2 regions of the Pseudohongiella sp. SYSU M77423 genome follow, and region 1 is predicted to be linked to the other one. Evidence: predicted binding sites of a transcription regulator. Region 1 holds the regulator's gene; the other holds the start of a gene.

Evidence for each region. The regulator LexA, encoded in region 1, represses DNA repair genes until DNA is damaged. The targets are predictions, from matches to a motif close to CTGTNTNNNNANACAG.
Region 2: the regulator LexA is predicted to act here: its motif matches at 1,887-1,902, upstream of imuA (translesion DNA synthesis-associated protein ImuA).

What each region holds. Positions count from the first base shown of each region.
Region 1 covers NZ_JARYTH010000007.1:109,994-113,885, forward strand. The annotation lists gene QGM61_RS14375 (DUF1285 domain-containing protein) at 1-131, opposite strand, end outside; gene QGM61_RS14380 (hypoxanthine-guanine phosphoribosyltransferase) at 165-710, opposite strand; gene nagZ (beta-N-acetylhexosaminidase) at 732-1,760, opposite strand; gene lexA (transcriptional repressor LexA) at 1,892-2,518, shown strand; gene topA (type I DNA topoisomerase) at 2,874-3,892, opposite strand, start outside.
Region 2 covers NZ_JARYTH010000004.1:77,184-81,075, reverse strand. The annotation lists gene QGM61_RS10015 (hypothetical protein) at 1-844, opposite strand, end outside; gene imuA (translesion DNA synthesis-associated protein ImuA) at 838-1,776, opposite strand; gene QGM61_RS10005 (5-formyltetrahydrofolate cyclo-ligase) at 2,259-2,885, opposite strand; RNA gene ssrS (6S RNA) at 2,909-3,086, opposite strand; gene QGM61_RS09995 (cell division protein ZapA) at 3,145-3,468, opposite strand; gene QGM61_RS09990 (TIGR02449 family protein) at 3,470-3,685, opposite strand; gene pepP (Xaa-Pro aminopeptidase) at 3,799-3,892, shown strand, end outside.

The sequences.
Region 1 (3,892 bases):
CGTCCGTCGGCTGCAATGCGCATGTCCATCTCGCCGCAGTACGGCGGATCCCAGTCGTGCACCGGTGCCGGGCCCCGATTGGTTTTGATGTGCTTCAACAGATTATCAGTCTTGATCTCGGAGCTGCTCATCTGACCTCCTGGGTAAGGTAGTGTCCCGTCTGACTAGTCGACCGCAAAAATGCCCGGTGCATTCCTCCAGAAACCTTTGTAATCCATACCGTATCCGAACAGGTATTTGTCCTCGGCATACAGAGCGGTAAAGTCCGCCTTTTTCAGATCGGCCGTCTTGCGATCGTGCTGTTTGTCGACCAGCACAGCGCTGTAGACTTCCGCTGCACCCTGCTCCCGGCACCAGCTGACGATGGCCGCCAGCGTTTCGCCCTCGTCAAAGATATCGTCAAGCACCAGTACGACCCGGTCCTGCAGGGATGAGGCAGGTGTCACACGCCAGTGCAATTGACTGCCGGTCAGTTGCTCACGGTAGCGAGTCGCGTGGATATAGTCCAGGTTCAGCGGAAACTTCAACCGTGGTGCCAGATGTCCCGTCAAGACGATGCCGCCGTTCATGACACACAGCACCAGCGGGGTCTTGTCACCGACAGCCGCGGTGATTTCGCTGGCCAGGCTGTCCAGCGCAGTGGCAATTTCGGATTCGCTGAACAGGCACTGAGCCTTGTCCAGCACGTCCTGCATGTTTTCGGTCTGCATAGCGTTTAAAACTCTGATTGTTTACAGCATGGAAATTCGGTTGCGGATATCGATCACGCGGGTATCTGATTGGAGCGCTACCAGGTCTGGCTGCTGCGAACAGCGGCGTCGCATCCCTTGCAGGCGCGGCGATGGAGCGGGCCTCGCTTCGTCCAGCGCTCGCAATGCGTCCAGTGCGGCTGCCCTGTCATTGCAAACCAGCAGCATGTCGCAGCCGGCCTTGAGGGCCTGGTTAACCCGTTGCGACATATCACCTGCCGCACCGGCCGCCGCCATCACCAGGTCATCGCTGAAAATGACGCCATCAAACCCAAGTCGCTCACGCAGGACCGTCTGCAGCCAGTACCTTGAGAAGCCTGCGCAGTGCGCATCGGCCGCGGGGTAAACGACATGCGCCGGCATCACAGCATCCAGTGACGGAAGGCACCGCACAAAAGCCTGCAGATCCTGCTCTTCAATCTGCGACAGCGATCTGTCGTCGACAGGCAGATCCAGATGGGAATCGGCTGCCACACTGCCATGTCCGGGGAAGTGTTTACCCGTCGTCGCCATACCAGCTTCGTGCATGCCAGCCATGAATGCTGTCGCCAGATCTACCAGCGTATCCAGACGCGAGGAAAATGCGCGATCGCCGATCACTTCGCTGATCCCGGTATGCAGATCCAGAACCGGCGCAAAGCTGATATCAAAGCCTGCGGCCAGCACCTCGGAAGCCATCAGCCAACCCAGGTCATGGGACATGACACGCGCCTGCTCAGGCTCCTTGCTGAACAGCGTATGCAGGGCATACATCGGCGGCAGCCTGGTAAATCCATCGCGCAGGCGCTGAACGCGGCCACCCTCCTGATCCACAGCCAGCAGAATGTCCGGGCGGCAGGCACGGATGTCTGCGGTTAAGGCCTGAACCTGGGCCGGTCCGGCAATATTGCGTGAAAACAGGATCACGCCGCCGACCTGCGGATGTTGCAGCAGCGCACGTTCATCATCGGTGAGTGTCTGACCTGACAGGTCCAGCATCAGCACACCTGGGCCTTGCTTGGCGGGGTTCATCGGGGCCTCTCGAATCCTGGGATTGTTGACGTGTGACATTATCGCCTATCGCCAGCAATCCCACAAAAGGCTTGTTCAGATCGCATAACTGTATATAATCACAGGCTGAATGGATCAACAGGATGGGTACCATGCAGGCACTGACCCCAAGACAGGCACAGATTCTTGAGTTTATCCGCGAATATCAACAGGATACCGGTTATCCGCCGACACGCTCGGAGATAGCCCAGAAAATGGGTTTCAAGTCGGCCAATGCCGCCGAGGAACACCTCAAGGCGCTGGCTCGCAAAAAGGCCATTGAAATCGTGCCGGGCGCCTCGCGCGGCATCCGCCTGCCAGACCTGGCCGATCAGGACGAAGCCGCCAATCAGGGTCTGCCGGTTGTTGGCCAGGTTGCCGCCGGCAGCCCGATACTGGCCCAGGAGTGCATTGATGAATACGTCAATGTGCCTGCCGCCATGTTCAGCCCCGCCGCTGACTACCTGCTCACCGTCAAAGGCACCAGCATGATCAACGTCGGCATTTTTGAAGGCGACCTGCTGGCCGTACACAAAACCAGCAAAGCACGCCACGGCGACATCATCGTCGCCCGCCTGGAAGAAGATGTCACCGTCAAACGCCTGGAAGAAACCAGCGAACGCCACCGCCTGCGACTGATGCCCGAAAACGACGACTACGAACCGATCGAAGTGGATTTACGCCGCGACAGCTTTACGATTGAAGGGATCAGTGTCGGCGTCATTCGCCGCCACAGCTAAAAGCGCATCAGCCTTGGCATTACGTCGTTGAAAAGCCGGCTCGGAAGGATCATTTACGTAATTGTAAACTCGGCTTTGGCTTCCTGCGTCGCTCTAACTCCTGCATCCATGCAGTCGTCACCTCCCTCGCCGGCTTTTCGCCTAGTACTGCCGGCGGCTGCTGCGCTTTTGCATAATATGTGGGAAGTGGTAGGTTCCAGCTGATTCCAATCTTCGAGACACGTATGAGTGGAAGGTGAAGAGTCGTGTCAGTGCGAGGCAAAAACCGGCGCAGAAGCGCAGTTTACAAATTGTAAATGAGCATTCTAAGCCGGTTTTAAACGAAGCAATGGCGCGGCACTGCGCCTTCCACAGACTATTTCTCTACTACCCACTTGCCGTTTTTATATACCGCCTTCCAACCTGTGGCTTTCTTGTCCACTTCCGTAAGGAGATAATGCTCCTTCGCCTTGCGACTAAAGCGCACGATGGTGGGATTACCATCGCCGTCGACCAGCGGTCCTTTGAACAGGAAGCTGTACTTGCTGTCGATCTCATCTTTATGCGGCAGTAATTCCTTCAGCAGCGGCGCACGTGTTTCGCGGTTCTTAGGGAACTTGCTGGCGGCCAGGAATATACCGGCAGCACCATCGCGCAGTACGTAATGGTCGTCGACTTTTTCACAGGCCAGCTCGGGCATGGGTACCGGGTCCATCTTGGGTGGCGCCGGTTCGCCGCTGCGCAGCAGTTTGCGGGTGTTTTTGCACTCGCTGCCGGTACAACCAAAATACTTGCCGAAACGGCCTGTCTTCAGCTGCATGTCAGAGCCGCACTTGTCACACTCAATGACAGGACCGTCGTAGCCCTTGATCTTGAAGCTGCCCTGCTCGACTTCGTAACCAGGGCAGTCCGGATTGTTGCCGCACACATGCAGCTTGCGTGTGCTGTCGATCAGATAGCTGTCCATGCTGGTGTTGCACAACTTGCAGCGATGACGCTCGCGCAGACGGCGGTTCTCCAGCGCTTCGGCCTCTTCCTCGTCATCAATATTGATGGCTTCTTCGCCGGGCGTCAGGTTGATGGTTGTTTTGCAGCGCTCTTTGGGCGGCAGTGCATAACCAGAACATCCCAGGAAGACACCGGTTGATGCGGTACGAATCTGCATGGGACGGCCACAGTCCGGACATTTGATGTCCGTATCGGTGGGCGTATTGGCACGCATGCCTTCGTCATCAGATGAAGAGGCTTTGCTCAGCTGGCCAGTGAAATCCTGATAGAAATCGTCCAGCAAGTGTTTCCAGTCTTTATCGCCGTTGGCGACTTCATCCAGCGAGTCTTCCATTCGCGCTGTGAAGTCGTAGTCCATCAGCTCGGTGAAACTTTCATGCAGGCGTT
Region 2 (3,892 bases), on a different contig from region 1:
GCTCAAATAAAGCCAGAAACAGACTGGTGTCACGGCTGGCATAACGCGTTATCACCGGCAGGGCAAGCTGCTGTCCATCCGATAGATGCAGCATGAGGTCGAATTGCGCAGACAACAGATGCCGGCGCAGCAGGAACTCCCGGTATTCTGCAAACAGTGACACAACGTGATGCACAATCGCCGCAGTATTATGCAGCGGATACTCTGGATATAGCTCGCGTGAAAACTGCGGCGGGGGCTGCCAGCGTGGAGGCCGCTCGGGCCGCAGGGCCAGCAGGCGGTCCAGGTATTCACTCAGCTCCCGTCCGAAACGCAGGCGAAGCTGTGCGGCAGGAAGGCGCCAAATATCCCTCAAATAAAAAAGGCCGCAACGCTGCAGAGATGCCTTTAACCTGGCAGCTAAAGGTAACTCTGCGATAGTGATTCCAGCGAGCGCTGATCGCAGTTCGCTGCTGTGCGCCACGACTTTCTGCCGAGCGCAACGGGCCAACAGGGTGCTGGCAGCTGGGCTGGGTGTAACGCTGCCTCGATAGACTTCTGGCTGGTGCTGATACAGTTCATCCAGATGCTGCTCAAGCGTTTCGTGGAGGCGTCGCCAACCACCAAAATAACGCAGGCTTCCGCCTATCTCAATCAGCAGTGTCTCGGCACCTGCGGCACAGACATAATCACTTATGCGCAATCCTGCGGGCAGCGTCTGATGTACCGAAAGGCCAGGGTGGTGGATGGCATACCAAAGTGTGCGGCTGCGTAGTACCGGGCGGTTGCGTGGTGGTGCAGAGGTGAGAGAGGAGCCGCCGCGCAGGTGCCGGGCGCCGGCACCCGCGCGGCGTAATTTCAACATGGCAAACGTAACGAGGCCTGGCCCTTATGATAACTGCCGCGCGCCTTGAGCAGGCTGACATTCAGATTGCGCTGAGCCCTGGACTCAGGACTGGCATGCAGATCGCTTACGGCACTGCCAAGTTGCAGCTGCAGCGTGGCAGGAGAATGTAATGTAGCGCGCTGATGGAAAAGTATGCCCAGCGTGTTGCCTTCACTGGCGGCCAGCTGCAGACGCCGGATCACGCGGGCGCTCAACCAGTTCTGCCATGCCAGTACCAGGCCGCACTCGCTGGATTGCAGGGCTTTTTCGATACTCCACAAAGCCTGGTTGCACTGAGTCTGGGGTGGAATCACAAAGCTGTTACTGAGGTTGATGCCGGCCTGTTTGAGAGCCGGGGCATGCAGCGGATAAGGCGGGGCAATCCACAGAATGGACTGCTTGCGCTGACTGCGTTCGCGCAGCAATGGCATCAACAGCTGCAGCTCACCAATACCCTGATGGGGGCAGATCATCTCGACCAGCCCCCGCTCAGGCCAGCCTCCCTGGGGCAGCAGCCGGTCGAGCGCATCAAAACCGGTGGACTGGGCCTTGCCCTCCAGACGTGTCTGCGCGGATGACAGGGTTTGTACATTGGGGCGGGCCTGATTGCCTGCCTGCACCTGGCTGGTCAGACGGTGCGTGCCTGGACCTTCCTGGATCATGTCGCTGTCAGCAAACAGATCGCCGGTACCGGGTCGGCTGACAGACTGGTGATGGGAGCTGGCAGGACGGTTGGCTGGTTTGCTGCCTGCACGCCACAGATCCGGTGTCTGATTCAATAAAGAGGCAATCATGGCTTCGCGCTGTTGATGAGGCAGTTCATCACATACCAGCTTGTCACACGCCAGCTTGTGAGCCGTGTCGCGATCCTGAAATTGCTGGCTTCTCAATTTATTCAGGCTGTCACTCATATGCTTGCCCTGCTTGATTAAAGTCTGACTGCGACCGGCAGATAAGCTCCAAGGTGTTTTCTGTTTTATGAACCCGATATCACCCTTTGCGTCTGATTTGCAGCCAGCTGCTGTATGGATAAACAGTGGTTGCTGTGAATATATACAGTGGTTTGCGGTATGGCAAGCAAATATTTCACACAGAGGGCGTCACACTTGTAAAGAAATGTAAAATATTTCGCGCCGCTGATTGTCACAATCCAATTATTGTATTAGCCTTCAGCACGTTAGCCCTATTTTCTACTTGGGCTTGTGAAATATAAAACTTAATTAACTGGAAAATAGAATAATTAGAGAACGACATCTCATGAAACGCAAACCTGACATGTTGATGGTTGTTGTACTTCTGTTTGCACTGAGCGTGCTGGTCAGCGGTGTCGCCCAGAGCGGATTGCTCTAGCGCAATACGCGTCTCCCGCTGCAAGCGAATTGGTGGTGGCAGACTACAAGGGCCACAAGCGGCCAAAAGACCAGCGCGGCGTTGCAATCTGATCCATGCGGACATCCCATGGCGCTGGCCTGAGCGTCTCTCCTGATTCCTGACACATATGTCCCAGTCCTATCAGTCTGGGGAAACGTCTGCCTGCTCTGAAAGACAGAGCCCGATCGTAAAATCCCTTGCCCATGCCCAGGCGATGTCCCTGCCTGTCAAAGCCCACCAGAGGGACCAGAATCAGATCCAGGCTTTTGATACTGGCAACTCTGCCAACTGCCGGAACCGGCTCAGCAATGCCCCAGCGATTGCGGTGCAGACGGCTGTGCCGGCTAACACGGACAAATACCAGGCGATGCGGGTGAAACGGGTGCAGCACCGGCAGATAACAGATCTTGCCCTGCGCCCAGGCCTTCTTCAGTAGACCAGCCGGATCAATCTCGCCATCAATGGCCTGGTAAAACGCGATGCGACGACTGCCTCGCCAGGTCAATGAGCGATTGATGCGATGGGTCAGGCGGATGGCATTGTGACGTTGTGTGAAATGGTCCAGCTGTCGGCGCCTTTGGCGCAGTTGCTTTCGCAGGGAAGGATTCTTCGTGCCGGATTGACCGGTAGGCTGGTAAGCAGCAGGCATAAGCTTGACTACGATGTATGCGGAAGCCACCCAAGATACCGCCGCCGAAATAGTCCTGAACCCTTTGGTTCAGGTGGTGGCGCCAACGATGCTTTCAGGCTTTCCGTCAAGCGGACATGCACAACCACATCTTGTCGGCGCCTCCGGGGTATTGAATATCGGCTCAAGAACACTTTCAGCTAGCGGATACCCCAGGTGACTATGGAATCAGTATATAGCAGTTGGGAAGGCCTATCGAGGGTTAAGCGCGGATTTTTTGTTACAGCTCCATCTGCCGGGCATTGTGCAGTGCGCGCTCGATTTTATCTTCAAGATATTTGATTTTCTGGGCGCTGCCGTGGCGGGATGTGTTGATCTGATGGTTTTTTTGTATCAGCTCGTGAGTGATATTCAGGGCTGCCATCACAGAGATTTTTTCGAGCCCGTGAATCGTACCTCGCGCTTTGATTTTGCGCATGTTTTCATCCAGATAGCGCGCCGACTTGAGCAGCGCATCCTGCTCTGAGGGCGGGCAACTGATCTGGTATTCACGGTCGAGGATTTTGACGACAACCGTGCTAGAGGCTTCGGGGCTGCTGGACATATCAGGCGCTCTGGGATTGTTCCATGGACCGCAGACGGCTGAGGACTGACTCCAGTCTCGCCTTCGCCTGACGGTTATTCTCGAGGAGTTGCTGGCGCTCAGTTTGCCAGTTATGCTGACTGGCACGCAACAGTTGATTCTCCTGTTTCATGGCAGCGCACAAGGCAATCAGAGCATCGATTTTTTCTTCGAGGGTGTTCAGTTGATCGTCATTCATGATCGTGCCTGCAAGCAGCCGCAGCCTTTTTATACAACAGCCTGTACTATAGAGAGCTGGCACAGGCCGGTCAACTCGTTCGCCTCATCCACCAACAGAGTCAGTTAAACAGCATGAAAGCAGATACTGAATTGCGATTTGCCCAGGCGAAAAAACACCGCCAGGCTTTGTTCAAGAAACTAAAAAACAACAGTGTTGCCCTGCTGT